DNA from 4 places in the Peribacillus sp. TH27 genome. Region 3 is predicted to be linked to each of the others. Evidence: riboswitches for the same ligand, from Rfam matches in the RefSeq annotation. Region 3 holds a riboswitch; each other region holds the start of a gene.
What was found. A riboswitch is a leader RNA that binds a small molecule or an ion and turns the genes downstream of it on or off. The one in region 3 is predicted to bind S-adenosylmethionine.

Region 1 (7,952 bases), 2.4 Mb from region 3:
AGATATTTAGTCAAATAATAATGTGTATACTCGTGACGTAAATCCCTTCTAAAGAACCATTCATCTGCTTCCCTAACAAGGTTATCGGGTTTAACCAATGCAATTAAATTATAATTTTTATCAAAAAAGGCTCCGATATTTTCTAATTCCGCATACTTTTGTAATTCCTCTAATTCTTCAAATACTATTATATTTATTTTAACATCCATATTAATGGTTCCAAACATACTAGACAATTCTTTATTAAGATTCGTTATCTCATTAATAATTAGATTATTCAATTCATCATTTTCTGAATTGTAAATTTTCACCCCATCTAGCAAATGATATTCTTCCCTTTCTAGTAGTTTTTCCAGATCTAATGTATTATTTCTAGATAAAAAATGATAAACAATTACTAAAGTGCCCAAGACTATTAAACTGATTACAAAACTAATTGCAACGCTTTTAAAAAAATTCATTCAAATGGTTTCCAATTCTTTAAGTTAATAATCCAAATAAAATAATCGTGTTAATTATATTTATTAGAGTTGATTCCATAATTCAAAATAAAGGATGTTCTTGTTGTACACTATAAACTTCTGCCCCTTTACAGCTGGCATTTAAATTTGTCATGGATGAAATAATTATTGTTAGTGCTAAAAATGATGATAGTATTTCTAAAGTAGAATCCTCCTAGGGTGTGTAATCAATTTAATTTTCGAATCAAGCTTCGTTTAATATTTTGAATATTCAGTCTTTGTAAGGCGTGAAAATTATTGAAATACATCTGCCCATATAATCTTTCAAATATGTAATTTGAAAATACTCTTTTTTCATTCTGATTTTTCTGACTTTTTTATATTAACACAACATTTTAATATAATTGTTACATTTTAAAAAAATAATAATATTTTCCCTTTTTAGTAAACAATGTGCAAATAAAACCGATAATATACCGTATATTCTCGTTATTTTTATAAATTAAAATGTTCTCAAGATAATTTTACATATAGTATTTTTACTCGTTAGCTCGATGGGTAGTGGTAGGATCCCTTTTGCAAAAATAAAAAAAGCACTATGAATGATAACATCCATAATGCTCCCTACCTATCCTCTGAACTGACTTTGGAATCCCTCTTGCAAACGATCCGGCAGCTCGACAAGGGTTTCGTTCAATGTATCCAATTTTGTTTCAATCCGATGAAGCAAATAAAGGGTAACAATAATCGGAAATCCGATATCACTGATAAATGGCAGGATTTGATCCACTTTTGTTCACCTCTCTTCTGGTATGGTGAAAAACAGGCTCACCCATTTTCAGGACACGTCCTTCAAAGATGAGCCTGCCTGCTGACAAGTTAGATAAGTTCAACATCCTCGACATTACGCTCGACAAGGCGTGCTCCTTTAATACTGACAAAGTCGCCCGATGATGCAACGAAGGCATTCCCCGCAATCATTTGCTCCATTGCCAGTTTGACTGTATTCGCATCAACCGGCTCCTTCGGATTTTCAACGGAAATCGTCGCTGACTTTCCTTCCTCTGTTACGAAAATCATTTCCAATACTCTAGCCATTTTGTATCACCTCCTGTTTTTTCAACCTTTTGCTAAAAGCCGATTAGCCAATCAATGAATTCGTATCCACTCTGGTCACTTCACCCATTGGATAATTCTGCACGCTTGCAATCGCTGTTGCTGCCGAAAACAACTGATCCGCCGTCGCCTCAACCTTGATGTTTGAAAATGACCTACGCTTGAAAACGATAGCCCCCTTTTCATTTAACCCCGTCTCAAAATCAATCCGTAACGTACTTGATACTGGAATTTGGTTTGCCATGTCGCTCACCTCCTTTCACACTCTATATAAACTTTTACGAGGTGAAAGTAGCATGGTGGTGAAAGTTTTTTTATTTTCATTTAATGATACGCAGCTGTTATAAATAAAAATAAAGAAGCCACAATCCAATATTGGAATGTAGCTTCTTCCTATTAATAAGAAAAGGTGATTTTAAGTCACCATGTTTCATTATGATGCAAGTGGATCCGTTTCTTTTTTCATTTCATCCTCTTCTGGTAAACGAATGAATTTAACAATCACCGCACTAGCTAGATAAAGGATCGCAAAAATCCATACAACCCCTTCTGCTCCAGCCGAACCGATAAAAGTCATGGCTATAGCAGGTGCAACGAATGAAGACAAACCGGCCGCAAAATTCAAAATAGACATGGCCGCTCCTTTGTCTTCACCTGCAACGGATGGAACCAATGCACCTATAGGTACATAACCAGCTAAACATGCACCCCATATAAATCCAACAATACTAGTTGCAATGAGGTTTCCATTTGTGATCATTGGTGTGTAATATAATAGAAGGGTAAAAATAGCACAACCGACTCCACCAAACCAGATGATTGTATTTTTCCATCCGAATTTATCTCCAACGAAACCAAAAACCAAATTAAAAATAATGTTTCCTAAGAAGATCGTACCCCATAATTGTAACCAGACAGATGTTTCAATTCCATGTTCAGCCATATGCATGGGTAAGAAAACCGGAAATCCATATGATCCTACACTATTAATAATTCTTACAACACCACCAGCAGCAACTCTTGGATTTGTTTTCAAGATGGTGATGCCCTTTAAGAGCTCATTCACTGCTTCTTTTTTGCTAGATATCTGTTTCTTTTCAAATTTGTCTTTGTTGATGACTATAGCAAAAATCGTACCTAGGCATACCCAGAAAATAGAGGTCCATAATGTGTTGACATAACCTAGGTATTGAATAGCGTAGCTTGAATACCAAGAGCCAAGTACCATCATTCCAGCACAATAAGCTACCCAAAACCAACCGACAGCTGTACTTAATTTATTTTTAGGTGATCGATAAATGACCCATGTTAAAAAAGAGTAAGCAAATAAAGGATAGCCGAAACCTTTAATAAAATAGGTGATAAGCATAACAGGATAATTCATACTTTCAAAACCAAAAGTGATAAATCCTGCAGTCCCAATAACATAAAACAATAATCCCATAGACATAGACTTCTTTGGTCCAAAAACATCTAAACAAACACCTGAAAACCAAGAAGAAAGAGCTATAGAAATTCCGTATACAGTAAAAATAGCCGCTGACTGCTGAACAGTCAATCCATTGTCAACTAAGAAAGGGCTTAACCAGCCAGCTTCAAGTCCGTCTCCCATCATAAAGAGCATAACACCTAAAAAACCCCAGCTTAAACTTTTAGGTATTCCAATTCTATCTAACATATATATCTCTCTTTTCTATCTTATTTGGATTTAAGCTATATTGGTCTTTGAAAAAGAACTGTTGAGCTTGTTTCCACTCCTCATACTTCCATTCATCGTAACTAGCCTCATTTGTAATCGCTTTGATATCGCCTGATAATACACTGTTTACCCCTAATGTCTTATTGCAGATAACGGCAGATCCGACAACGGATGCCTGATTGAACCCTTGATGAATGCGCACTTCTTTTTGAAGGAGATTAGCTACAAATTTCGTTAACGTTTCACTTTGAAAACCACCTCCACAAGCCCATACATATGGCAAATCGTAAGGAATCACTTCGCATAATTTGTCGAAATGCCATTTGACTGTACAAGCAATTTCCCATAGAGCTGAAGCTACAAAATGAGCACGGGTTAAGTTTTCTTCTAATGGTGTATTAAAAATGAAGCCACCTTTTTTCGTCGCATTTTTCTCATCTGTCAGATACATGCCTAACGTTGATACACAATCAATCGTCGTAAGCTTACTCATTTCCTCTTCCATTAGTTGATAACTCTCATTTGGGTAGAAAATATTTTTTAATTTCTGATAATTAAGCCCAGTTATTCCTGGGTTTGTTTCTAACAGCCATTGATTTTTATTCGTATGGGCATTTGTCCATGCTCTTCGTTTAGAATCCACACTATATTCATCAGTAATATGGCAAATAGGGGTGGTCGTTCCAGATACGATGATGACATCACCTTTTTCGGCAAACGTGCTTGCGATAGCCAGCTGTGTATCACCGCCTCCTACTACGATTAAAACCTTTTCGTCCAATCCCAGCATCTGAGCCATATTCGGTGTAATTTCACCAAGGATCGAACCAGACGATTTTAATTCGGGTAACAAGTCTACCGATATCCCGAATTGTTCACACAACTCCTCTGACCATTCTTGTTTCTGAACATCATATAGCAGTGTTTCGGTCGCTTGTGATGGCTCATAGACAAGCACGTCACTTAATTTATAGGCAACCCACTCACTGATGCTTGTAAAGTATTTAATTTTATCCCATAATTGCGGCTGCCTCTTTTGCAGGGCGACCAGCTTTAAAGCTGAAAACAATGCAGATGGTAATCGACCTGCCCTTTCATAAATAAAAGGTTGATTTGAAAACTCCTTTTCCCATTCGCGGCCTCTATTATCAATATTAGGTAACCCGATAAACGAGTGCCCATCCTGATCCTGCAAAACAATTCCTTGCCGTTGACTAGTGGACGTTATTGCCTTGATTGAAATGTGCTGAGCTTTAGCCATCGCCTTTTTTGCTAATTGAATAAGCTGTTTCCAAAGTAATTCAGGTGAAAAGTATCGACTATCAGGATAAAGAGGTTCAATTTCATATTGTATATCCTCTCTCTCAATAGAGACGACTTCACCTGTTGTCTCAACGATAGCCACTCTTGCATTTCCAGTACCGATATCAAATACTAAATAACCTTCTTTTATAGCCATTTTTTTCACTCTTCTTTCTTATGACTTAACTTCTAGATTTTTTCTGTTATATAGAGTTGGAATCTGAAGAGTATGTTGTGTTGTCCACTTTGTTAACGCTTGGTTCATTATTGAGACGTGATGATCCTCAACCTCATAACTTGCGCCGGCAAGATGAGGGGTAGCTAATACATTGGGCAATTTAATTAATTCATAGTCACTTTGTTCAGGCGGCTCTTGATAAAACACATCTAATATCGCCCCCCTAATCTTTTGTGCTTTTAATACTTGTACAAGCGCATCTCTTTCAACCACGACAGCCCTTGACATATTTACAAAGATTGCCTCTTCTTTCATCAGTCCCAAAAAGTGTTCATTAATCATCCCGATCGTTTCCTCTGTTCTAGGGAGGTGTATGGATACCACATCACTTGTCGAAAAAACGTCTTCTAAAGAAGCCCGAACATGATTAGGATTATCACTCTCTACATAAGGGTCATAGTATTTTATCGAACATTGAAAACTTTCAAGAACCGCTGCAATTCGCTGGCCCACGGCCCCAAACCCCACCATTCCAATTGTTTTCCCAGAAATTTCATTTCCTTTAAACTTTAAATAGGCTTGGAGATAGTCTTCATTCCATTTTTCCTCCTTCAACCATTGATTGGAAGGAATGGTATGCCTTAAAAATGTAAGGAGATTACCGACAAATAATTCTGCAACAGCCTGAGCATTACGTGCTGGAGTGAAAAAGACGGGAAGTCCCCTTTTTGTTGCAGCTTCCACATCAACATTAGAAGGCATGCCACGACACACACCCACAAATCTCAATTCAGGTACTTCAGCGAATACTTTTTCTGTTACTTGATCTAACTCAGTAATTAACCCCTCCGCCTTAGACTCTTTTAATAAAGAGATCAACTCTACTTCGTTATAGGCCCTTCCATTTTCCTTCCAAGGTTGATGGGTAGCCTTTCCAAATAACTCATTTAATTCCTTGATGCCTTCTTCGTTATATGGTGCTGTTACTAGAATGTTCATTTTTACATCTCTCTCCTTTGTGTAACGACTTTACATGTCAATAACTCACTTCTTAAAAATAAAAAAATCTCTTCCCGCTAAGACGGAAAGAGATAATTACTTCATAATATCGTTCTCACAACAATAAAATAAAAGGCCACTCTTTCTATCTTTCAAGCTTCGCTTGCTGGAATTGGCACAATAATGTTGCCGAGGCTTCAAAGGGCCAGTCCCTCCACCTCTCTTGATAGAAATTTTACAATATTATATTGGTTTAACTATTTTTTCAATTAATAGAATATACCAAATATAATGAATTCCAAAACGGAAGTCAATATTTATTTGAACTTTCTAAATATTCTCTCCGTATGATATAATCTATGAATCATTTTTTTCATGAAAGGATACTGACATGCAATCATATAAAGATATAGAAAATGGTGTAGTCCTTTCTGTCTGTTCTCTTGATTGCCCAGACCAATGTGGTTTACTTGTACACAAAGAGGATGGAAAAATCAAGAAAATTAGTGGTGACCCAAATCATCCAGTGACGAAAGGGAATATTTGCAACAAGGTTCGGAATATGGGTGAACGGATTTATGATAGCAAGAGAATTAAGACACCTTTAAAACGCGTGGGAAAAAAAGGTGAGGGGAATTTCGCCATTATTAGTTGGGAAGAAGCGATCGATACGATCACAAATCATTGGAAAAATCTTATTTCAGAGGAAGGGGCACAAACCATTCTTCCTTACAGTTTCTATGGGAATATGGGGAAACTCGCTGCAGAAGGAATGGATCGCCGTTTTTTTAACCGCCTCGGATCAAGTCAACTTGACCGGACCATCTGTTCAGTTGCTGGCTCAACAGGCTACCGCTACACAATGGGGGGGAGCTACGGTACAGACCCAGAAGAGATGACCGAAACTAAGTTATTCATCTTTTGGGGAATCAATGCTGTAAGTACAAATATGCATCAAGTAACAATCGCACAAAAAGCAAAAAAATCAGGAGCTAAAGTCATTGTTATTGACGTTCATAAAAATCAAACCGGACGAATGGCCGATTGGTTCATTCCCATTCTCCCAGGGACTGATGGTGCACTAGCATTAGGAATCATGCATATACTCTATAAAGAAAAGCTAGTGGATCGATCGTTTTTAGAGGAATATACGATTGGCTATGAAGAGCTAGAAGATCATCTTGAGCAATATCAGCCACACATGGTTTCTGACATAACAGGCGTTCCCGTAGAAGACATATACAAATTAGCTAGGATGTATGGGGCGATTTCCCCTTCAATGATTCGGATTGGAAATGGTCTTCAGCATCATGATAATGGCGGGATGAGCACTCGGACGATTGCCTGTTTACCTGCTTTAACAGGACAGTGGCTAGTAAAAGGCGGAGGTGCAGTTAAATCCAATTCAGGATTTCTCTCCTTTAATACCGCAGCTTTACAACGTCCTGATCTCAAAAAAACTAAAACACGTACAATTAATATGAATCAAATAGGGAAAGCATTGCTTGAACCGGACAACCCCATTCGCTCATTGTATGTCTATGGAACTAACCCGGCTCTTGTTGCACCAGAGGCAAATAGAGTAAGAGAGGGTCTAGCCCGGGAAGATTTATTCACTGTCGTCCATGACTTGTTTATAACGGAGACAGCGAAGTTTGCAGACATTGTATTACCATCTACATCTGCCTTTGAAAATACAGATTTTTATACATCATACTGGCATAATTATATCCACTTACATGAGCCTATCATCGCACCCTATGGAGAAAGTAAATCGAACACAGCGGTATTCAGGCTACTTGCAAAAGCCATGGAATTTGACGAACAAACTCTTAAGGATGACGATGAAGAATTAATGAAACAAGCTCTAAACGATTTATCCAATCCTTATTTATCGGATATAACCTATGAGAAACTAAAAAATGAGCGCTACATCAAAGCAAGTAATTTGACCGATTTGTTAAAGAATTTACAAACACCTAGTGGGAAAATCGAATTATATTCCAAAGTGATGGAAGAAGATGGATACCCAGCCCTTCCTACGTATATTCCATTAGTAGAAGAGCAGGATTACCCTCTCCAATTCATACCTGGACCGAACCATAACTTTTTAAACTCTACCTTTTCCAATAATGACAAACACATCACACTTGAAAAAGCACCTAAAATATTTATGAATCAAAAGGATGCAGATAAT
Region 2 (7,952 bases), 3.5 Mb from region 3:
TATCCCGCCACAATCACGTCTTGTTTAAAGTTCGCCATTTCAAAAGGATTGACGCCGACCACTCTGCTTTTCACTTCTTCATACTGATCATTCAATTTATATAAGGAGCTAGTGCCGTGACTGAGGATAAAAATCCCTTCAGCATTCTCAATGAACTTTATCGGCATAGTTGGGGCCTTCAACTTTTGCTTCAACTCTCCCGTTTTTGCCGAATAAATATAGAGATTTTCTTCTACTTTGTCTCCAACACCATGGCCGCCTATCCAAACTTCATCCTTTTCTTCCCTTAATAAGGTGCCTGTTGAAGAACTATGTATCGGAAATTCCATATCCACCTTTTTCGTCTCCAGATTGATTACCGAACATTTGGTATCGCCAAAGTTAATGACATACAAGCGATTCGCTTTCTCTCCTTGAAGAACGGTCAATGGGCTTTTCCCAACCTTGACTATATCCTGCTCCTCACCTTTATCATTTAAAAAATAGATGGAATGATTCGACTGATTGACTGCCACGATGCTTTTTCCGTCATGAAGCAACAGCATATTGACAATCCCTTTCCCTATTTCCCAGCTGTCTATCAGTTTTCCGGCTGATAATGAAAACACCTGGATTTTCTCCATCTCTTTTCCATAAAGAAGTATAGTATCTTTATCTGCTAGGAGCAATGCTCCGGTAAATGGTTCTGAAATATCCCAATTGGCAAAAGGTTGATAGTTTTTATCTATGAATGTAAGGGACGTATCCTTAATATTGACTGTCGCCAAAAAAGATTTATCTTTGTTTATTTTTGTATATGTATCACTTCTATTACACCCACTAAGTAGTATGACGGCAAACAAAAGCGCAACACCCCACTTCATATTTTAGGCTCCTTATTCATAAAATATCTATTTTTTTTAAATTTTAACAATGAGTTGTGAAAAAAGTATGAAACAAAAAAGAATATTAACTAACATTCACTTGTGATATTTACTTCGAGGATGAGAGCCTTTCGAGTTCCGTAACATAGGCCATAACGATTGCGTTCTTTTTCTCATCAGAAAGCGAAGATTCCATCACCCGTTTAATGCTGAGGTAAAACTTTTCAAGTATTGGTTTTCGGGCACGAGGATGGGTGTTTTCATCTAAAAGTTCACGTCGGATAAGTTCTGATAACACTTTTCCCCCTTCCCCATTTGTTATCTTCCGATTATTCCAGATACTTATATATGCTTCCAATAATGCTTCATTCATGACCGTTTCTTTCATAAAATTATCCCTTCCATCCATTACTAATTTATACATATTAAGAATCATTTTCGTAAAGACTACCTTTATAATACGATTACACTTTTAAAAATTCAAAAAAGGAGTGAGTATAATGTCTCAAGTATACCGCTGTCCGAATTGCCGGACAAATAAATCTCGCTTCAATCTCATTCAGCAAATACCAACACCTGTTAAAAAGGATCCGCAATCCGGTGAGATTGTTGAACAATACTCGAACGATTCTCTTCAGCCATTCCATCTAGCTTATAATGGTCCTGAAGTTCGTGTGCAATGTGCAGCATGCGGGTTAATTGAAGATGAGAAAACATTTGCAGCCTTTGGTGGGTTGCAGCAATAAAAATGGTCAGACCCGTTTAATGGGGTCTGACCATTTTTCAATCTTTTTTGACAGCCATTTTGGCCCGGTCAATGGCAATTGGAATAGCTTTTCCATCCTTATAGCCTTCATTAAGTAAGGCATTCGCAATCTCAATTGCTTTTTCTCGGACATCTTTATCAAGATTATTCATTGAATCAGGGTAATCGTTTTTATTCCAGGGCACAAATACCGCCTCCTTGAAAAGAAAGTTAACTTTCTTTTCCCCTCTTTCATCGGCAGTAATCGTTTAATGTGGTGCTTTTGCTTCCAAAGCTTTTAACTGACTAATCATCATTTCTTTATCCAATTTCTCACCGATAATAACGATATTTAGTGGCATTTTTATCATTTCATTCATATACATTGGCATTCCGTATGAGTATTGAAATAAATGAGGGTATTGTGAATGTGTGAAGGAAATGTATCCTTTCATTCGATAGACCGTTTCTGGAAGTGCCCTAAGCCAATCTTCAAAGTCGGTTTGTACCACTGCCCCTTCAAATGTATGAACAACGGCCGTTAAATGCAAATGGCTCTGGACATCCAGTTTTTGATGGACTTTATGCTGCTGTTTCCTTTGCATCTGTTGCAAAGATATCAAGGAGACAGCTGCATACTCTGTCAATAAACATACAGCTTCAGGATTCAGACCTTGAATGGAATAAATAAGTTGGGCTGCCTCCATTTCGCTTACTAGATCCGCTTTATTTAATAAAATGAAATCCGCATGATGGATTTGCTCAGCAAGCAACTGGCGTAGCTGTGGAGAAAGCTCATCTCGGTCGCGCCACCTCAACAAGTCAACAACTGTTATAATCCCTTTATATTCCAGTTTTTTCGCGAATAGCGGTGACATAATACCATCCAGCACTTCAACTGGATGCGCAGCACCTGTTGTTTCAATATAAACGGCGTCTAAATCATTTTCCGTCAACAATTCATGCAGCTGAACTTCGAGCTTATCCTGAATTGTACAACAGATACAACCGTCAAACAGCTCCTTCAGAGGTACATCATCACCAATCAAACCGCTGTCCACTGAAACACTGCCGAGCTCATTTAATAGCACGGCCACTTTTCTACCCACTACACTTTCCTGCTTTAATATATTTCGAAGAAGCGTTGTTTTCCCGCTACCGAGAAAACCACCTAATATGTACACTTCGGTTGTTTTCATTCGTATCTGCTCCTATAATCCAGCTAAATTTAATTCCGTTAAATTTTATCATACTTGCCCTTCTAAAGCACCCGCGAAGGCCATATAAAAAAACCAGCCCGATAGCTGGTTTTTCTCAATTGATTTATGCTTGAACTTCGTCTTTTTCGTAAATTGGAACCCAACCTGCTGCTGTTACGAAGATACGGACAGCTACAGTTTTTCTATCTTCTGCTAACGTGAAGTAATGACGCGTCGATTCTGGTACGCTGATTAAATCTCCAGGATTCAGTCGTACATCAAACCATTTTTGTTCACTGCCTTCAATAGCAAAGATACTGGTTCCACCTGCTATAAAACGTACTTCATCATCTTCATGATGATGTTCCTGCTTAAAGTTTTCAAGCATTTGATCCAAGTTTGGGTTTGCATCGGATAGTGTGATGATATCATGTGCTTTATATCCGCGTCTTTCAGAAATCTCTGCAATCTCTGATTTGAACGTTACAAGGATTTCATCTTTATCGTCATCCGTTAGATCATATTTTTCTACCAGATGGGACGGTAATTTCGATATATCCCATTGTTCGTATATAACACCTTGTGTTTCTAAAAAATCTTTTACCTGTTCACTGTTTTCAATAACCTCATTTGTTTCATGGAATCTAATTGTAGCCATTACCTATTCCTCCTCTATGAGTTTTTATCTTATCGAACCTGCAAATGCCTGTTGCTGATTGAGCAACAGTTGGTATTGAAACAAAAATTCACATGCTTCTAGAATTCTTTTTGCTTCGAGTCCACTTTTCCCCCAAACCGTGATTCCGTGATTGCGAATAAGCACCGCTCCTGAGTCTTCTTCAACATGTGGCTTGAACTTTTCAGTTAACAAAGGAATGTCAGCGTGATTGTATATTATTGGAATTCTAAACTCTGCATCTTCATTCCATCGCCCTGTCGCTTTAATAATTTCATGATTACGGAAAGTCACTTCCCCTTCATCTCCATATAATTCAGAAATCACATTATTTTCTACAGTATGGACATGGAGTACACAGTTCGCATTAGTTTTCTCGTAAATCACTGTATGAAGCAGAGTTTCAGCAGATGGCCTCAGCTCTGTTTTCTCAACTGGGATTCCTTTTAAATCCACTAGTAAAAAGTCCGCATCCGTTTGCTTCCGTTTATCCTTACCGCTTGCCGTAATATAAAAGGAACTGCTTCTAGACTCGCGAATGGATAAATTCCCACTCGTCCCCATAAACCAATCCCGTTCGGCAAGTTCAGCCTTAATTTCCGCTAATTCCTGCCACTTTTTAGTATGGTTCTTCATGCTTTTACCTCCATCTGCTGTTTTAAAATGTGCATCACATCATAAAACGTTTCAAATCCTTGATGGGGAATCTCTTCTGTTCTGCACCTCTCAAGCAGTATGTCACGGGCGATTACAAAATCAGCCTGCTTTGCCGCTTCAAAATCAGTCACCGAATCTCCAATAACAATTTTATAATCATCTGCTTCTGTAATTTCCCTCATTATAGATGGCTTACAGCAACCACAATCATTGTTACATTGTTTATCACAAGTATGCGGCCACTCAATTAAGATCTTTTCCTGATTGAAATAAGCTCTGTTGCAATAAACACAATCTGAAGGCAATATATCATTTAAAAGCGGTTCAATAAAAAAGTCCATACCGCCACTTACAATATACAAAGGTATGTTCGCTTGTTTTGTAAAATCCACAAATTCGTTGAACCCTGGGCGAATGCCGGCTGTATCCTTCACATATTGAATAATGTCTTCCTTTAGGCTACTGTCAAGCAGGGAAAACATTTTCCCAACTCCTGTAGATATACTGATTTTTTGCTGAAGAACACCGTCTTTTAGCTCTTCCCATCCCGGAGGTGCAAATTTTTTCATGATAGCGATGATATTATCTGAGTTAGTAATTGTTCCGTCAAAATCACAAAAAATAATCGGTTTCATTATTCCTTACAAGCCTCCCCATAACTCAAGTGCTTTGCTTAGTGCTTCATCTTCATAAGCCGCATCAGATAATGCCTTGCCTGTAAGAACAGCTTCTACAGCAGAACGGAAAGCCTTTGCCCCGCCCTTTGCTCCGTCGGGATGTCCGTGGATTCCACCGCCTGCATTAATTACGCTGTCCTTCCCAAAATCCTTAATTAGATTAGGAACCATTCCCGGATGAATACCTGCTGAAGGAACCGGGAAGGCTTTTTTCCATGACGGCTCATCTTTCGTCAAAGCTTCAGCAATCGCTAATGTTTCCTCTTTCTCAAGTGCCACATTTCCATATGGAGAAGGGAATAGAGATAAATCCGCACCTGATAGTCTTACTAATTTTCCAAGCAATAACGCGTAGCTGACACCATAAAATGACGATGAAGCTACTGCTCCGCTATATGCAGGGTGAGCCATGATCGGTAGATTAATACGATCGTTTTCACGCAAAGCTTGAAGTACATCCAATCCATATGTATGAACGTTAAATAATAAGGCATCGGCACCTGCTTCTGCTGCACGCTCTGCCTTTTCTAATAATTCAAAAGTTTTACCTGATAGATTGACAGCATATAAAGTTCGATGGCCCGTTGTTTCATAGACTTCTTTCAAAATTTGTCTGCCCGTTCTTATTCTATCAATGAATGGGGTCTGCTCCTGATCGAAGAGAATCTCATCATCTTTTACCAGGTCGACTCCTCCTAATGCTTGTTGTTTCAGCTGCTCATTATGGAATAAGAGATCCCGTCCTAATACCCCTTTAAAAATACTCATCACCAGAGGCCGGTCCAATACGTTAATCTTTTCTCTTATACCTGTAATCCCAAATTGAGGTCCTGGAAAAGCCTTGTGTATATCGCCAACAAAATCCAAGTCAATCAGTTTGATTTCCCCATCCAATGACAATTTACCGAATACTGTCGTGAGAATAGCCGGTAAATCATTAGAAAAATTTCCCGACGGGTAGGCAATTTTTATCATCGAACGGTACACCTTACGATTGAAAAAACGGTTTGCTCTTTCTGCTTCAGGTAGAGGGGTGACGGAAACAACACGTCCTTTATGTTTCTCCAACTGCTTCTGGACCAAATGAGGCAGGTCCGTCCATGTTCCTACTGTCAAACCTAAGGCAATACTCTCGGCTTTTTTCTCATGTTCGCCATTGAAATCATGAATTAAATAAGTAGCGATTATCTCGCTCATCTGATCACTCCTATTAAACGTTAGTAAAGTCTTGAAGTCAGTATTCTAATATCTGGCTAATACGGTTTCCATAATTTTCCTATTACCTCGATATATGGAGAATGGAATCTTCGACTGTTAATCCATGTTAAAACAATAAAAGCCCCTTCATAAAGAAGAGGCTTTAAAAAAGCCATCTTCTTATCTCCCAGCTTATAGCTGCAAGAATTAGCACCGTGCCTTGTGGATTCCAAAAAAATCCGGCGAAGAATTCCGCCCCATTTCGCAATGGAATTACGGTCGGTTGCTGGGCTTCATAGGGCTAGTCCCTCCACCTGCTCAAAATAAGAAAACGCTGATATATTTAAACTTCAAGTATCAAAAGATTAAGAATTTATTTTGTATTCTGACAGGTAATCCATACTTTGTCAATAAGTTTTCAACAATTTAACGGTAGCTAACTTGGAATCTTCCACTATTCTCCAAATAAATTCAATGCGCGAATCCGTTCAACTGCTTCTTGAAGCCGTTCTTCAGAAGTAAGTAACCCCACCCTAACATATCCTTCTCCAAATTCACCGAATCCATTTCCAGCAGCAACAGCTACGTGAGCATGCGTTAATAAATAATCAGCAAAACTCTCGGACGTGAAACCTTCAGGAATCTTGAGCCATGCAAAGAAAGATGCTTTAGGAGCTTGGACATCCCAGCCGATGGAACGTAATCCATCAATAAAAACATTTCTGCGCCCTTCATATTTGTTCACTAATTCTTCTACGCAACTTTGTGAATCTAGTAACGCACTTGCCGCTGCTTCTTGAATTGCAGGGAAAAGACTTACATAAAGATGATCTTGCAACAGTTCAAGAGCTTCGATGACACTTTTATTTCCAACAGCGAAGCCCACTCTCCACCCTGCCATATTATATGTTTTAGATAAAGTATATATTTCGATACCTACATCTTTTGCCCCCTCTGCTTGAAGGAAACTAATCGGTTTTTTTCCATCAAATCCAATCGCTCCATAAGCAAAGTCGTGAACCACACAAATTGAATGTTCTTTCGCAAACGAGACGGTTTCCTCAAAAAAACCCTCAGTTGCTGATGCTCCAGTTGGATTATTCGGATAGTTCAAGAACATCATTTTGGCTCTTTCAAGGGTTTCTGTATGTATTTCTCCATAATGCGGAAGATAATCATTTTCTTCTGTCAAAGGCATGAATTCTGTTTTTGCTTGGGCTAAAACTACACCAGATAGATAATCAGGATAGCCTGGATCAGGTACCAGAATCGTATCCCCGGGATTCAATAAACATTGTGGAAGTTCGACAAGTCCTGCCTTTCCACCAAATAGAATAGCCACTTCACTATTAGGATCTAACTTGACACCATATTCACGTTCATAAAAGACAGTCGCAGCTTCTTTTAAGTATTGATGTCCTCGGAAAGGAGAATATTTATGATTTATTGTATTTTCTGCAGCAGTCTGCAAACTTTTCACAATATGCTCTGGCGTCGGCTGGTCAGGATTTCCCTGCCCTAAATTAATGACATCATGACCTTGCTCTGTAATTGCCTTAACTTTTGCAACTAGAGAAGCAAAAAACTGCTTGGGTAGTTCCTGAAGCTGTCTGGATTTTTCGAATTGCATCATTAAACACCTTCTCTGAAATTTCTTGAAATTCTAGTCACAAATGATATATGTTTATCATAGTCTTGTAAAGTGTTTTTTTACATATAGAGGTTTTAAAAAATGAAATGGAAAATCTCCTTCCACCAAATGGATATGCCTTTGGATAACCCTATATTAACTTTCATTTCGCAGTACAAATGGATAGAAAACGCCGTCTAATCTAATCCGGATATAGTTATTTTACCTGAACTTTGAACAGTTGGATACGACTTAACTAGGTTGAATGAGATTGCGGATGAAGAAGCAGAAAAAACGATTACATTCAT
Region 3 (7,952 bases):
TGACCGTGTTCAAGATACTCTTTCTTATGAAGCGGATGTGAAAAATTCATTGAAGCCGGAGAGGATTTCTAATCCGGAAGATATTAAGTTTGATCAAGTTTCTTTTACGTATCCATCTTCAACAGTTGTTAATCTCTCCAATATTTCCGTTCAACTTGAGCGTGGGCAGACCCTGGGAATCGTAGGAAAAACTGGAAGTGGAAAAACGACATTCGTGAAGCAGTTACTACGGGAATATCCATTAGGAAACGGGGAGATTGCTTTTTCAGGTATGCCGTTAGAGAAACTGGAGCTTGAAGATATTCGTAAATGGATCGGGTACGTTCCGCAGGATCATTTTTTATTCTCAAAGTCTGTGAGAGACAATATCTTATTCGGTAAATTGGATGCAACGGAAGATGAACTGGCTGAAGCTATCCGGCTTGCGGATTTTGAGAAGGATTTAACGATGCTGCCTAAGCGTCTTGAGACACTTGTCGGTGAAAAGGGGGTCGCTCTTTCAGGTGGGCAGAAGCAACGGATTTCGATTGCAAGGGCCCTGATTAAAAATCCGGAAATCCTTATATTGGATGATTCCTTATCAGCCGTCGATGCAAAGACAGAAACGACAATCATTGAAAATATCCAAAATGAACGGTCGGGGAAAACGACCATCATCACAACACATCGCTTATCAGCCGTTCAGCATGCCGATCGAATTATCGTGTTGGACAGCGGAGAGATTATCCAAGAAGGAACTCACGAAGATTTACTGAAGCAAAATGGCTGGTATAGGGAGCAATATGAGCGACAACAAATTGACGCAGAAACGGAGGTGAGAGCATGAAGGTGGTAAAGAAACTCTATCAATACGCTGCTCTTTATAAAAAATTGATTATTGGTGCCCTAATCATGCTAGCGCTTTCCGTTGCCGCTGACTTAACGGGTCCATTCATCGCTAAAAAAATCATTGATTCTCACATACTTGGTATCGAATCTTCTTGGTATGAAACGGAAAAAGGGAAAGATACTGTCGAGTACGGTGATAATTGGTATAAACGGGCAGATTATTTTACTGAAGATGAGAAGAAAGGAAAAGAAGTCCATGTATTGCAGGTTAGCAATCAATTCGTCTTCGTCAATGAAGCTGTTGCCATCGATGGCGATAGAACCTTAGAAAACCAAACATTAATAATTGAGAAAAACGGAAAAGAGCAAATGGTATCAGTAGAGAAATTAACAAGTCAGGAATTAATGGAGTTTTACCAACCAGAAATTCCGCGAATTATAAAGCTTGTAGCTTTTTACTTTGGTCTTGTTATCATTTCTTCTGTTTTTCAATATGGGCAGAGTTTTTATTTACAGAAAGCTGCGAATCGAATTATTCAGAAGATGCGAAATGATATTTTTACTCATATTTCCCGATTGCCCATTCGTTATTTCGATAATATGCCCGCTGGGAAAGTTGTTGCTAGGGTTACTAATGACACTGAGGCGATTCGAGAGTTATATGTGACGGTGCTCGCCAACTTCTTTTCAAGCACGATTAATATTATCGGCGTTCTCATTGCTTTGTATATTTTGGATGCGCGTGCAGGGCTCATGGGCCTTTTACTTATTCCCATTATCGTTATCTGGACGAAGGTATATCGCAAATTCGCCTCGAAATATAATCACATCATTCGGGAACGAGTCAGTGATATTAACGGGATGATCAATGAATCCATTCAAGGAATGAACATCATTCAGGCATTCGGACGTGAAAAGGAGACAAAACATTCTTTCGAAAAATTGAACCGGGAGCATTACTCGTATCAAAATAAAATGCTCAATTTAAATTCATTAACGGGAGGAAACTTGATTGGTGTCATTAAGGTCATGGCGCTAATAGCATTTGTCTGGTATTTCGGCGGGATGTCGCTTACAGCAAGTTCAGCTATTTCTTTAGGGTTAATGTATGCAATTGTTGATTTGATCAGTCGTCTGCTTCATCCGCTTCACGGGATTGTCAATCAGTTTGCTAACCTAGAACAAGCGCTTGTTGCAGGGGAGAGGGCATTCAGTTTATTGGATGAGCAGGGATTAGAAGTCAGTGATGAAAACATTTCCCGATATAAAGGAAACGTGCAATTCGAAAATGTCTCATTCGGCTATAAAGAAAATGAATATGTGTTAAAAAACATTTCATTTTCTGCGCAACAAGGTGAGACAGTAGCTTTAGTTGGTCATACTGGTTCGGGAAAGAGTTCAATAATGAATTTGTTGTTCCGTTTCTATGATAGTAGTGAAGGACAAATCAAGATTGATGGAAGGGATATTTTAGATATTCCTCACCAAACACTTAGAGAGCATATGGGAATTGTCCTTCAGGATCCATATTTATTTACTGGAACCATAGCTTCCAATATCAGCCTTAATAATAAAGATATCACAAGGGAAATGGTTGAAAAGTCATTAAAAGATGTAGGCGGGGACAAAGTGCTGAAGCATCTGCCTCTAGGGCTAGATGAGCCGGTTATTGAAAAAGGCGGGACATTGTCTTCAGGACAGCGGCAGCTAATTTCTTTTGCACGCGCGCTCGCATTTAATCCGGCGATTTTGATTTTGGATGAAGCCACTGCAAGCATCGATACAGAAACAGAGGCCATTATCCAGGAAGGAATGGAAGTACTAAAGAAAGGAAGAACGACCTTTATCATTGCACATAGGCTTTCCACGATTAAAAATGCCGATCAAATTCTTGTACTGGATAAAGGACAGATTTCTGAGCAGGGGACACATGAAGAATTAATGGAGTTGAAAGGAAAGTACTATCAAATGTATGAACTGCAGGCTGGGTCGCATAAGGGAATGGCTGGATAAAAACCTAGTGGAATAATGAAGGGAGAAATTAAGAATAATTTTTCAGAAAATGAGGGATACTTACGAAGAGGTGATAATAATGAAACAAGGAATTCATCCTGATTATCAGCAAGTAGTATTTATGGATACTAACAGTGGTTATAAATTTATTACAGGCTCTACGAAAAAATCTAACGAAACAATTAAGTGGGAAGACGGTCAAACTTATCCTTTATTAAAAGTAGAGATTAGTTCAGATACGCATCCTTTTTATACCGGCAAGCAGAAATTTGCTGAAAAAGGCGGACGTGTGGATCGCTTCTTAGAAAAATATAATATGAAGAAATGATGTTAAGGCTATCGAGAAATCGATGGCCTTTATTTTTATTTTGGGAGATGGAAGAACTCGTGGGTAAATTAAGGTTTATAATTTTTTTAGTAATAACGTAGTGAATGCCTCATTTAAAATCCTAATAATAGAAAAAAGGGTTGCTCTAGGCACCCTTTTTTTCTATATATTTTATTTAACTGGAATAGCATGCGCTTTTGCACTTTTTACAAGAGCGAGCGTCAAAGTCTTTAATTAAATCATCTGGATTCTCAAGGCCGACAGAGAGGCGAAGCAGGCTGTTGGTGATGCCTCGTTTTTCCCTTTCATCAGCAGGCATGGCAGCATGGGACATTTTTGCCGGGTAGGATAATATCGATTCCACTGCTCCAAGACTAACCGCAAAAACAGGAAGTTCGACAGTATTCACAAATGAGCGGAAAATTTCCTCGCTTTCTAGTTCAAATGATAAAACTGCACCTGCACCAAGGGCCTGTCCTTCCTGGATTGCATGCTGTGGATGATCAGTAAGCCCAGGGTAATACACCTTTTTCACTAATGGCTGCTGTTTTAAGTAGTCTGCAATTTTTTCTGCTCCTTTTTGAGAGTGTTCCATTCGTACAGACAAGGTTTTCAGACCTCTCATAACAAGCCAGGCATCCTGGACACCAAGTACCGCACCAAAGGAGTTTTGAAGGGAACCGAGTCTTTCAGCCAATTCAGGATCTTTTACGACAGCAAGCCCAGCTACGACATCACTGTGTCCGGATAAAAACTTCGTCGCACTATGAAGGACAACATCCGCCCCTAAGTTCAGCGGTTTTTGCAGAGCTGGTGTCAAGAATGTATTGTCGACAAAACTCAATGCGCCGACTTTTTTTGCGATATCACAAACGGCTTTAATATCAGTCACCTTAAGCAATGGATTTGAAGGTGTTTCAATGTATATCGCTCTCGTATTAGGTTGAACGGCCGCTTTAACGCTTTCGAGGTCCGTCATATCAACGAAAGTATGCTCGATGTTGAAGCGGGTCAACACGCTTGTAACCATCCGGAACGTACCGCCATACACATCTTCTGAGATGACGATATGGTCGCCAGCAGAAAGCAGAAGGAATGCTGTTGAAATGGCTGCCATACCTGAAGAAAAGGCAAAGCCGCGAGTACCATCTTCAAGCTCGGCAATGATATCTTCAAGTGCTTCCCGTGTTGGATTTCCGCTCCTGCTGTAATCGTACTTGCCGAATGTATCGATATCAGTTTGATGGAAAGTGGAAGCGTGCTGAATAGGGACGCTCACACCGCCTGTTGTCGGATCGAATTTATGCTGGTTATGAAGTAATTTGGTTTCAAAACTGAAATCATGATTTGTCATCGTAGTGCCTCCCTTTTTACATGTGCAAATGCTTGCTGGAGGTCTTGAATTAAATCGTCGCTGTCTTCGATGCCAACCGAGAAGCGTAGAAGTCGATTACAAACCCCATTAGCAGTTCTAACTTCAAGAGGGATATCGGCATGTGTTTGTGTAGCAGGATAGGTGATGAAGCTTTCAACGCCTCCAAGACTTTCTGCAAATGAAATTAATGAAAGTGATTGTAAAAATGGATTGACCGCTGCTTCGTCAATTATCCGGAAAGAAATCATACCACCTCTGCCGGGATACAGGACGTCCGTTACACATTCATGTTCTGATAAATAATCTACAAGGATTTTGGCGTTCTTTTCATGACGTTCCATCCGCAGTGCCAGGGTTTTCATTCCGCGCATTAACAGCCATGAATCAAATGGACTCAACACCGCTCCTGTTCCATTATGATGGAAGGCAATCGAATCACATAATTCTGCACCTTTAGCCACGATTAGTCCAGCAAGAACATCATTATGACCACCGAGATACTTCGTTGCGCTATGGATTACAATATCGGCTCCAAGCAGGATAGGCTGCTGCAGAAGCGGCGTATAAAAAGTGTTGTCAACAATCAACAGTAAATTAAATTGTTTGGCAAGTGCGGCAACAGCGCTAATATCTGTTTGCTGCATAAGAGGGTTAGTGGGAGTTTCGATAAAGATGGCTTTTGTTTGAGGAGTAATAGCTTTTTCGATATCCTCTAAACAACAAGTGTTTACATAGTCACACTGTAAGCCCCATTTTTTAAAACCTTGTTCTAGCAAACGATATGTACCACCATATAGATCTTCGCTGACTATCCATGCATCACCTGATTTAAATAAGGCTAGTATGGTAGAAATGGCCGCCATTCCTGAACTGCAAGCATATCCTTGGTCACCTCTTTCAAGGTTGGCGATGGATTGTTCCAAAAGTTGACGTGTTGGATTACCTGTCCTTGTGTAATCGAATCCAGTTGATTGGCCAATTCCTTCGTGGCGGAAAGCTGTCGAAAAGTAAACCGGCGGATTGACTGTTCCTGTCGCCGTTTCACTGCGATTACCTAGTTGAGCAAGATATGTTTCTGTTTTATACATAGTTTTCACTGCTCCTTTGTGTTTTATAAAATAAAAAAAAGTCTTCTTTAAGAAGAAGACTTGGTTAAGTATGGACGAGTCATTCTTCTTATCTTCCAAGTTCACAAACTTGTGGAATTAGCACCTTTTCATTGGTTTGAAACAAATGAAGGTTGCTGAGGTGTCATCGGGCCATTCCCTATACCTCTCTCGATAAGAGTTTAGATTATTCAATTTCTTTTGAATTTACTATATATATAAAGTGCTGTCAAGAACATTCTGGGAAAATATTGCTCGATAATTCTTTATTGGTTAATTAGGACTAGCGTTGTCAAAACATGATTGGTCCAATGAAAAACCCCTAAATATTGTGGAAAACGCGATGGTATAAGGTGTTGAGATACTTTAAAAGACTTTGTTTAATTAAATGGATTTTCTGAAATATAGGGAAGGTTTTGTTCTGTTTCTTTGCTTTAAAATAATAAAGTTTGTACAATGTATAGAGAGAAGAATTAATAATATGTCATTATTCATTTCATATACATAAGGTTTTCGGTGGATAGTGCAAACATAGGAGGAGAACACATGGAATACAGAATCGAACGAGATACGATGGGTGAAGTGAAAGTTCCTGCTGATAAGTATTGGGGAGCACAAACCGAGAGAAGCCGTAACAACTTCAAAATTGGTAATGAAAAAATGCCGATTGAATTAGTCCGTGCTTTTGCATATGTAAAGCAAGCGGCAGCTAAAGTGAACTATGACCTTGGTGATCTTTCAGAAGTGAAAAAGAATGCCATCGTTAAAATTTGTGGCGAAATTCTAGAAGGTACACTTGATGAACATTTCCCCCTTGTGGTCTGGCAAACAGGCAGTGGCACTCAAAGTAATATGAATGTGAATGAAGTGGTCGCTAACAAAGGGAATGAATGGTTAAAAGAAAACGGTGAGTCCGAAACCCTTCACCCAAATGATGATGTCAACAAGGCGCAAAGCTCTAATGACACATTCCCAACGGCTATGCATATTGCAGCCTATATGGAAGTTGCTGAAAAATTAGTACCGGCAATTAAAGTACTTCGTGATACTTTTGCAGCAAAAGAAAAAGAATTCTGGGATCTTGTGAAAATTGGACGTACACATCTTCAAGATGCAACACCACTAACTTTAGGCCAAGAAATCTCTGGTTGGAAAGCGATGCTTGATAAAGACTTAGTGATGATTGAAGAAAGCAGTCAAAAACTATTGAATCTAGCACTAGGCGGTACAGCTGTAGGTACTGGGATCAATACGAAAAAAGAATTTCCAGGACTTTCTGCAAAACAAATAGCGGCGGATACAGGACATTCTTTCGTAACATCGGATAATAAGTTCCATGCATTAACAAGTCATAACGAAATTGTTTACGCTCATGGCGCATTAAAAGCATTAGCAGCGGACTTAATGAAAATTGCGAACGATGTTAGATGGCTGGCAAGCGGCCCAAGAAGCGGAATCGGTGAAATCGCTATTCCTGAAAACGAGCCAGGCAGCTCTATCATGCCAGGTAAAGTAAATCCTACACAAAGTGAAGCGTTGACAATGATTGCGACACAAATTGTTGGTAACGATGCAACAATCGGCTTTGCAGCAAGCCAAGGTAACTTCGAATTGAACGTATTCAAACCAGTTATCATTTATAACTTCCTACAAACTGTTAAATTATTGACAGAAGGCATTCACTCTTTCAACAATAATTGTGCAGTAGGCATCACAGCGAATGAAGATAAAATCAAAGAAAATGTTGACCGTTCTCTTATGCTAGTAACAGCATTGAACCCACATATCGGTTATGAAAAAGCAGCTAAAATTGCCAAAACTGCATTCAAAGACAACTCTACATTAAAAGAAGCAGCGTTGAAATTGGAATTCTTGACTGATGATGAATTTAAAGCATGGGTAGATCCTGCTAACATGGTTAATAAATAATTGCCTATGATCACCCTCCCGCTGTTTTTAGGGAGGGTGTTTTAAGGTGTTAAAATAATAGAATAAACAAATACTGAGTATATAAGTTTCTAGAACAGGAGGGAATACAATGGCTTTATGCCCGCTTTGCAACGGCCTCAGAAAAATTCATGTGAATTGCCCGGAATGTGGCAGTGATCTTGATGATAAAGGGAAATTCATGGATTATGCTGATTCATACAGTGCATACATGGATATAGATACGCTTAAGCAAAACGATGGATACCCGCAATCGCTCCAAAAAGGTCAATGTCCACACATCATGAACTGCTCTAAATGTGGACATGATGAAGTGGTACTTGTGCAGGAATAGATTTTATAGATATAGTAGAGT
Region 4 (7,952 bases), 1.8 Mb from region 3:
AATCAATCATCTCTCCGCCAAATTCAATCGGCTCCATTTTTTCAAGAAGTTCTTTTTTACCATATAATACGCCGATACCTGTTGGACCGACCATTTTATGACCTGAGAAGGCAAAGAAATCACAATCCAAATCACGAACATCCACTTTTAGATGCGGCGTGCTTTGTGCCCCATCCACAACCATGACAGCATGGTGTTCATGGGCAATTTTTGCGATTTCCTTCACAGGGTTGATAACACCAAGCACATTGGAAACCTGCATAATGGAAACGATTTTCGTTGCATCTGTAATTGTAGCCCTCACATCATCAAGGGAAATCGTTCCATCCTCTTGAAGCGGAATATATTTCAGTACAGCACCTTTTTCTTTAGCCAACTGCTGCCACGGAATAATATTACTGTGATGCTCCATGTAAGAGATAACAATTTCGTCGCCCTCTTTTACATTTGCTCCACCGTAACTTCTTGCTACAGTATTTAAAGAAGTTGTGGTTCCTCTTGTAAAAATGATTTCTTCTGTAGAAGAAGCATTAATGAATTTACGCACCTTTTCACGTGCACCTTCATACGCATCCGTAGCTTTTGTTCCAAGTGTATGCACCCCGCGGTGAACATTCGAGTTGTATCCGCGGTAATATTGCTCAATCGCTTCAATCACTGCAGCCGGTTTTTGAGAGGTTGCAGCACTATCTAAATAAACTAATGGCTGACCATTGACTTCTTGATCTAATATCGGAAAAAGCTTACGAATTTCGTATGGGTTCATTACTGTACTTTCCTTTCAATGACCGCTACTAATTGTTTTTTAACTCCTTCAATTGGAAGCTGGTTAACAACAGGGGCCAAGAATCCGTGAATGACAAGTCTTTCTGCTTCTTTTTTAGTAATACCACGACTCATTAAATAATAAAGTTGAAGCGGGTCAACACGTCCGACAGAAGCGGCATGCCCAGCCGTTACATCATCTTCATCAATTAAAAGGATTGGATTGGCGTCTCCGCGTGCTTTTTCACTTAACATCAGTACGCGTGACTCTTGTTCAGCATTGGCCTTTGTAGCACCATACTCAATTTTCCCAATTCCATTAAAAATGGAGGATGCGCCGTCTTTCATAACACCGTGCTTAAGGATATAGCCCTCAGAGCGTTTGCCATAATGAATAATGGCTGTCGTAAAGTTTTGTTTTTGTTCCCCGCGGCCGACTACAACGGTTTTAGTATCACCGTGAGAGCCATCGCCCATTAGATATGTTGTGTTATCTGAAATCGTATTTCCATCGTTCATTAGGCCAAGTGCCCACTCAATACGAGCGTCACGTGCTGCAACTCCACGGCGGTTAACATATGTCGTAAAACCTTTCGAAAGGGTATCAACAGCTCCATATTCCACTTTGGCATTCGCATTTGCAAATACTTCAGTTACGATATTAGCAATACCTTCGTTAGACTCAACGCTTGAGAAGTAGTTCTCTACATATGTTACAGAGCTATTATCTTCTGCCACGATTAAAACGTGGTTGAAAAGTGTAGTTTCAGGGTTATCCAACAAAAATACTGCTTGAATTGGATCTTTGATCTCTACATTTTTTGGAACATAAAGGAATGCACCACCGTTAACTAATGCAGCATGTAATGCTGTTAAACGGTGCTCATCTATTTTAACTCCGTCCTTCATGAAATATTTTTGTACGAGCTCAGCATGGTCACGAGCCGCTGTAAAAATATCAGTGAAAATAACGCCTTGTTCTTTTATTTTTGCTGACAAATTAATATGTGCCGGCGTATTATTGCGTTGAATGTATAAGTTTTCATTTCCTTCAATGATGGATTTAATTTCTTCCGGAAGCTCATCTAAAGAGGCAAAAGTTTCACTTTCAACTGTATGAGTCTTGAAAGAAGTAAAATTCCATTTATCGATTTTTGTTTTATCCGGCTTTGGCATTGGGAGCTTTTCTAATTCAGAAAACGCTTGAATTCGAAGCTCAGATAGCCAAGCTGGCTCATTATTTTTAGTTGAATAAGAGCTTATGTCCTCTTGTTCAAACGGTAATTTCGTTTCTGTAGTCATTGCAAATCCTCCTACTTACGCTTCTTCGCCAACAGTTTCGTCTTCAATGCCCAATTCTTGTTTGATCCAATCATAACCTTCTGCTTCTAAACGTGCAGCTAGTTCAGGCCCGCCTGATTTTACAACACGGCCTTGCATCATTACATGTACGTAATCAGGAGTGATGTAATTTAATAGACGTTGGTAGTGAGTGATGATTAAACATCCAAAGTCTTCTCCGCGCATTTCGTTGATTCCTTTTGAAACGACTTTAAGAGCATCGATATCTAGCCCAGAGTCAATTTCATCTAAAATAGCGATTTTTGGCTGAATCATCATTAATTGAAGAATCTCGTTACGTTTTTTCTCTCCACCGGAGAATCCTTCATTTAAATAACGTTGCGCCATATCTTCATCCATTTCAAGGAATGCCATTTTTTCGTCCATTTTACGGATGAATTTCATCAATGAAATTTCATCGCCTTCTTCACGACGTGCATTGATAGAAGAACGTAAGAAGTCAGCATTTGTAACACCACTGATTTCGCTTGGATATTGCATAGCAAGGAAAAGACCAACACGAGCGCGCTCGTCAACTTCCATTTCCAATACGTCTTCACCATCGAATGTGATGCTGCCGCTTGTTACTTCATATTTAGGGTGACCCATAATTGCTGAAGATAAAGTGGATTTACCAGTTCCATTTGGTCCCATGATTGCATGGATTTCTCCGCCTTTTACTTCAAGGTTAACCCCTTTTAAAATCTCTTTACCCTCAATTGATACGTGAAGATCTTTAACCGTTAATGTAGAAGCTGACATAATAATACCTCCGTGAACTAATTCCTATTTTATTACCAGAAAGTAAAAACTACTTTCTTTACTATTTATTTTTCATAAAAGCATTCTCACTTTATTCTCATTCCAATTTTATAACAAATCCAATTTGGAATCAACTAATATAGATAGGGGTTTCCACTTCTTTCATGATGAAAACCTGTCCTATTGTTACAAACCCTACTGTTATAGGCTATTTACAGCAAATAGAGCCTTATTTTAGCTTTTCTTATTTAAAACTTATTATTCAACAAACCTTCGTTCTTATTAATATATGTCTAAAAAATATTAATTGTAAGGTACGTATTACCTTTGTTAAAGAAAAAAAGGTCTGTTAGGTGTTATGTAAGTTAATCTAATAAGGAAACCCTTATTTTCTAGACCACTTATCATTTTACCTCTACAGACCGATCTTTTAAAGACTCTTTTATATGGTTAACCGTGAATTTTACGTTGTAGGTCAAGGACCATTTTGTTGCACTTTTCATGTTCCTTATCTCGTTCTTTCTCAACCTCGATACGGAGGTCTAAATTTCTGCTGTACTCATTATAGCCAATCCCATGTGATAACTGCATCGCTTTTTCCATTTCGCTTGTTACATTTAAATCTAAAGTATTGATAGTGAACCATCCTTTCAAATTTGTGAATCACTTTATTACTCTATTAACTCTATACCCTGTGTTTTCATCTTTAAACATAAAAAAACGACCTGAAGATTTCCAGGTCGTTCCTTACCATAAATTATTTAGTTGGTACGACTGCACCTTTGTATTCCTTTAGAATAAAATCTTGAATTTCTTTAGAATGTAATACTTCTACTAGCGTTTTGATTTCTTCTTTATTTTCATCACCTTTGTTAACAGCAATAACGTTCACATATGGTGATTCAGAGTCTTCAATAGCAATTGAATCTTTAAGCGGATTCAATCCAGCGTCAATCGCATAGTTAGAATTGATTAGAACGGCATCCCCTTCGCCACTCTCATAAATTTTCGGAAGTAAAGCTGCTTCATAATTCGCATCAAATTTAAGTTTTTTCTTATTTTCAACAATGTCTTTTGTTGTAGCTGTCGTTTTATCGATGCCTTCTTTTAATGTAATCAGGCCATTTTTTTCTAATAGAGATAACGCACGTCCGTGGTCAGCAACAGAGCTGCTCATAATAATTGTTGCGCCTTCTGGAAGTTTATCAATGCTTTTATATTTTTGTGAATATAGAGCAATCGGCTCGATATGAATTCCACCAGCATTAACGAAGTCATATCCATTTTCTTTAATTTGCCCCTCTAAATATGGAATGTGTTGAAAGTAGTTAGCATCCAATTCTTTATCGTTTAAAGCCTTATTCGGTAAAACATAATCTTGGAACCGTTTAATTTCCAACTCAATTCCTTTTTCTTCAAGAAGAGGTTTAGCTTTTTCAAGAATCTCAGCATGCGGAACATTGGATGCACCTACAACTAATTTTTTCGTCTCCTTTTCTGTATCGCTGCCACTGTTGTCCTTATCGGTTCCACAAGCAGCAAGAGCAATCGATAAAACAAGTAATAATGCAAATCCTAAAAACTTTTTCATCCTATTCATCTCCCTTTATCTTTTGTCTAATTTAGATGTAATCACATCTCCAATAATTTGAATAATGAAGACGATAATTAGTATAACAATCGTCGCTACAAGTGTAACGTCATTGTGAGTCCTTTGATAGCCGTCTAGATAGGCCAGATTACCAAGCCCGCCTGCACCGATAACCCCTGCCATTGCGGTATATCCAACCAATGCAATCGATGTTACCGTAATCCCTGAAATTAATGCTGGCATCGATTCTGGAAGAAGTACCTTCCAAATGATCGTGCTCGTTTTCGCTCCCATTGATTTAGCCGCTTCAATTACACCTTTATCGATTTCACGGAGGCCGATTTCAACCATACGTGCATAAAATGGTGCCGCCCCGATAATAAGGGCTGGTAAAGCAGCATCCTCACCGATCATAGAACCGACAAGCAATTTTGTGAAAGGTATGAGCAACACAATTAAAATAAGGAATGGAATGGAACGGAAAATATTAACGATAGCACTCATGGTCGTGTTAATTACCCGATTTTCCCACAAGTTACCTTTCCCTGTTAAAAACAGGACTAGCCCTAATAGTATGCCTATAAAAAAGGTTGCTAGTACTGAGATACTGGTCATATAAAGTGTTTCTTTTGTTGCTTCAATAATGTCTTCCCAATATACATTCGGTAATAATTCTTCAAGCATGAGTAATCACCTCCACGCCTACATGCTGTGCTTTAATGAATTCGATTGCGCGGAGCATTTCATCCTCATTGCCATCAAGGTGGATAAATAACGTTCCATATGAACCACTTCTAGTTTGAGATATTTTTCCTTGAACGATATTGACATCCAACTCAAAGTTACGTACCAGCCTAGTAATTAACGGACTCTCTGCATGATCTCCTACGAACGTCAATTGAATTACTTTTCCTGCTGGATAGCGTTCCAGCAAGTGTTCCATTGTTTCTTTTGTTTCTTCAGGCTCTGTTACCTGTTGAACGAAACGCTTCGTCATTTGTTCTTTCGGATTCTTGAAGACTTCCAGGACAGGTCCTTGTTCAACTACTTGACCACTTTCCATTACTGCAACGCGGTGACAAATTTTACGGATGACGTGCATTTCATGTGTAATCAAAACAATCGTTAGACCAAGACGCTTATTGATGTCCACAAGCAATTCAAGTATTGAATCGGTTGTCTGCGGGTCTAAAGCAGACGTCGCTTCATCGCACAGTAGCACTTTAGGATTGTTAGCAAGAGCCCTAGCAATCCCGACCCTTTGTTTTTGCCCTCCGCTTAATTGCGAAGGATATGCCTTTTCTCTTCCTTCAAGCCCAACTAACTTAATTAATTCATTCACACGCTTGATACGCTCATTTTTCGAAACCCCTGCAATTTCTAGAGGAAACGATATATTCTCCTGAACGGTTCTAGACCATAATAAATTAAAATGTTGAAAGATCATGCTGATTTCTTGTCGAGCTTTACGTAGCTTAGCACCTTTGATTTTGGAAATTTCTTTATCAGCCACCACAACGGATCCTTCTGTTGGTGTTTCCAATCCATTAAGCATCCTGATCAAAGTACTTTTCCCTGCTCCGCTGTAGCCAATAATACCGAAAATCTCGCCTTTATTTATTTCAACATTAACATTATTTACAGCCTTAATCGTGTCACTGCTTCCTTTTCCTGTTCGGAATAGCTTACTAACTTTTGTCAATGTAATCATTAATACTCACCTCTTTTATCCAATAAAACCTATGAACTTAGTTGATTTATCTTCATTATCAGCCTGTAAATATGATTTAAAACCGTTTTTCAATATTGCTATACATGTAAAGGTTTTCCCAAACTAAATAGAAAAAACCTTTCTGCATGAGCAGAAAGGCAGGTGAAAAAGCAGGCCTTTCTCTCATCTTCCAAAGCGATTAAACTTTGTGTGAATTGGCACCTTTCCAAGGAAATTTCCTTGTCGGTTGCCGGGTTTCATCGGGCACATCCCTCCACCTCTCTTGATAAGAGCTAATATATAGAATATTTGTACATCATTAAGTTCTTTAGTATGGAGAAATTTTATCATAGATAAAAAAGGAGCGCAATGTATAATATTTCTAGGAAAGAATGAACAGGTCTTTTTTATTAAACAGTTTTAGAAGTTAAGGAGACAATATTCGTCGCTTTTTCAATTGCCTGCTCTAAATCTTCTATTAAATCCTCTACGTTTTCAATACCAATCGATATGCGCACTTGATCAGCACTTACACCCGCTTTTGCTAAACCTACATCATTTAATTGTTGATGGGTCGTACTAGCAGGGTGGATAATTAAACTTTTAGCATCCCCTACGTTGGCTACATGCGACCATAACTCTACCGAATTGATAAGTTTTGCTCCAGCTTCGCGTCCACCTTGAATTCCAAAAGTCACAACAGATCCTGCTCCCTTAGGCAAATATTTATCCGCCAGCGCTTTATCAGGGTGACTTCCATTACTAGGGTGCGAAACCCAGTTCACAGCAGGATGATTTTCCAAATATTGAATAACAGACTTAGTATTCGAAAGATGCTCTTTCATTCTCACATGCAACGTTTCTAGCCCCAGCGTAAACTGGAACGCGCTTTGAGCACTTAACGTCGGCCCTAAATCACGAAGTAATTGCACACGAGCTTTTGTGATAAAGGCAGCAGGGCCGACTGCTTCAGAGTATACAATCCCATCGTAGCTTGGATCCGGTTCCGTAAAGCCAGGGTAGTTTGGTGAGTTCCAGTCGAATTTGCCCCCATCCACGATGATGCCTCCTAAGGTGGTTCCATTTCCCAAGAGCCATTTTGTAGCAGAGTGGATGACAATATCCGCTCCAAAATCAATTGGCCGGCAAAGGTATGGGGTAGCAAAGGTATTATCGATAATGAGTGGTATGCCCGCATTGTGAGCAATGTCCGCTACAGCCTCAATATCAAGAATCCTTAGACTTGGATTTCCAATTGTTTCCGCAAATATAGCCTTCGTTCTAGGCGTGATGGCTTTTTTGAAATTTTCAGGGTCATCAGGAGAGACGAACTTCACTTTTATCCCATATTTAGGAAGAGTATTTTCAAAAAGATTATACGTACCGCCATATAATGTAGAAGCGGACACTATTTCATCTCCTGCACCAGCAATATTTAGGATTGACAGTGTAATGGCAGCCATCCCACTTGCGGTTGCCAGTCCGCCGATACCACCTTCCAACAAGGCCATTCTTTCTTCGAAAACACTGACCGTAGGATTATGAAGTCGTGTATAAATATAGCCATTTTCCTTTAAGCCAAATAAATTTGCTGCATGGTCAGTATCTTTGAACAAGTATGCATTGCTTTGATAAATAGGCACTGCACGTGCACCCGTTTCATCTACTTGCAGACCCCCGTGAACACTCAATGTTTCGAAACGCAACTTTTTCTCTGCCATAAGATTTCTCCCCTTTTTCTATGGATTTAGTTGGATTTAAGAATCAGGCCTTCCTCTTTTA

Region 1: it holds a riboswitch for S-adenosylmethionine, as region 3 does, so the genes downstream of both, JFU24_RS21770 (2-hydroxyacid dehydrogenase) here and JFU24_RS10310 (methionine biosynthesis PLP-dependent protein) in region 3, are expected to answer to the same signal.
Region 2: it holds a riboswitch for S-adenosylmethionine, as region 3 does, so the genes downstream of both, mtnW (2,3-diketo-5-methylthiopentyl-1-phosphate enolase) here and JFU24_RS10310 (methionine biosynthesis PLP-dependent protein) in region 3, are expected to answer to the same signal.
Region 4: it holds a riboswitch for S-adenosylmethionine, as region 3 does, so the genes downstream of both, JFU24_RS18640 (methionine ABC transporter ATP-binding protein) here and JFU24_RS10310 (methionine biosynthesis PLP-dependent protein) in region 3, are expected to answer to the same signal.

Annotation. Positions count from the first base shown of each region.
Region 1 is NZ_JAEKEV010000002.1:4,235,314-4,243,265, reverse strand. It holds gene JFU24_RS21800 (collagenase) at 1-461, opposite strand, end outside; gene JFU24_RS21795 (YvrJ family protein) at 1,090-1,251, opposite strand; gene JFU24_RS21790 (DUF2922 domain-containing protein) at 1,341-1,559, opposite strand; gene JFU24_RS21785 (DUF1659 domain-containing protein) at 1,603-1,821, opposite strand; gene JFU24_RS21780 (MFS transporter) at 2,011-3,255, opposite strand; gene JFU24_RS21775 (FGGY-family carbohydrate kinase) at 3,245-4,735, opposite strand; gene JFU24_RS21770 (2-hydroxyacid dehydrogenase) at 4,754-5,755, opposite strand; SAM riboswitch class I at 5,898-5,988, opposite strand; gene JFU24_RS21765 (molybdopterin oxidoreductase family protein) at 6,147-7,952, shown strand, end outside.
Region 2 is NZ_JAEKEV010000002.1:5,370,589-5,378,540, reverse strand. It holds gene JFU24_RS27370 (YncE family protein) at 1-863, opposite strand, end outside; gene JFU24_RS27365 (hypothetical protein) at 973-1,251, opposite strand; gene JFU24_RS27360 (hypothetical protein) at 1,364-1,609, shown strand; gene JFU24_RS27355 (hypothetical protein) at 1,647-1,814, opposite strand; gene JFU24_RS27350 (CobW family GTP-binding protein) at 1,878-2,807, opposite strand; gene JFU24_RS27345 (cupin domain-containing protein) at 2,932-3,465, opposite strand; gene JFU24_RS27340 (methylthioribulose 1-phosphate dehydratase) at 3,490-4,119, opposite strand; gene JFU24_RS27335 (2-hydroxy-3-keto-5-methylthiopentenyl-1-phosphate phosphatase) at 4,116-4,775, opposite strand; gene mtnW (2,3-diketo-5-methylthiopentyl-1-phosphate enolase) at 4,782-6,014, opposite strand; SAM riboswitch class I at 6,192-6,344, opposite strand; gene JFU24_RS27325 (pyridoxal phosphate-dependent aminotransferase) at 6,469-7,647, opposite strand.
Region 3 is NZ_JAEKEV010000002.1:1,843,892-1,851,843, reverse strand. It holds gene JFU24_RS10330 (ABC transporter ATP-binding protein) at 1-826, shown strand, start outside; gene JFU24_RS10325 (ABC transporter ATP-binding protein) at 823-2,841, shown strand; gene JFU24_RS10320 (type B 50S ribosomal protein L31) at 2,921-3,169, shown strand; gene metC (cystathionine beta-lyase) at 3,345-4,523, opposite strand; gene JFU24_RS10310 (methionine biosynthesis PLP-dependent protein) at 4,520-5,632, opposite strand; SAM riboswitch class I at 5,718-5,831, opposite strand; gene fumC (class II fumarate hydratase) at 6,197-7,579, shown strand; gene JFU24_RS10300 (hypothetical protein) at 7,689-7,931, shown strand.
Region 4 is NZ_JAEKEV010000002.1:3,603,144-3,611,095, reverse strand. It holds gene JFU24_RS18670 (cysteine desulfurase) at 1-766, opposite strand, end outside; gene sufD (Fe-S cluster assembly protein SufD) at 766-2,067, opposite strand; gene sufC (Fe-S cluster assembly ATPase SufC) at 2,083-2,868, opposite strand; gene JFU24_RS18655 (hypothetical protein) at 3,319-3,522, opposite strand; gene JFU24_RS18650 (MetQ/NlpA family ABC transporter substrate-binding protein) at 3,626-4,459, opposite strand; gene JFU24_RS18645 (methionine ABC transporter permease) at 4,475-5,143, opposite strand; gene JFU24_RS18640 (methionine ABC transporter ATP-binding protein) at 5,136-6,170, opposite strand; SAM riboswitch class I at 6,351-6,463, opposite strand; gene JFU24_RS18635 (O-acetylhomoserine aminocarboxypropyltransferase/cysteine synthase family protein) at 6,581-7,891, opposite strand.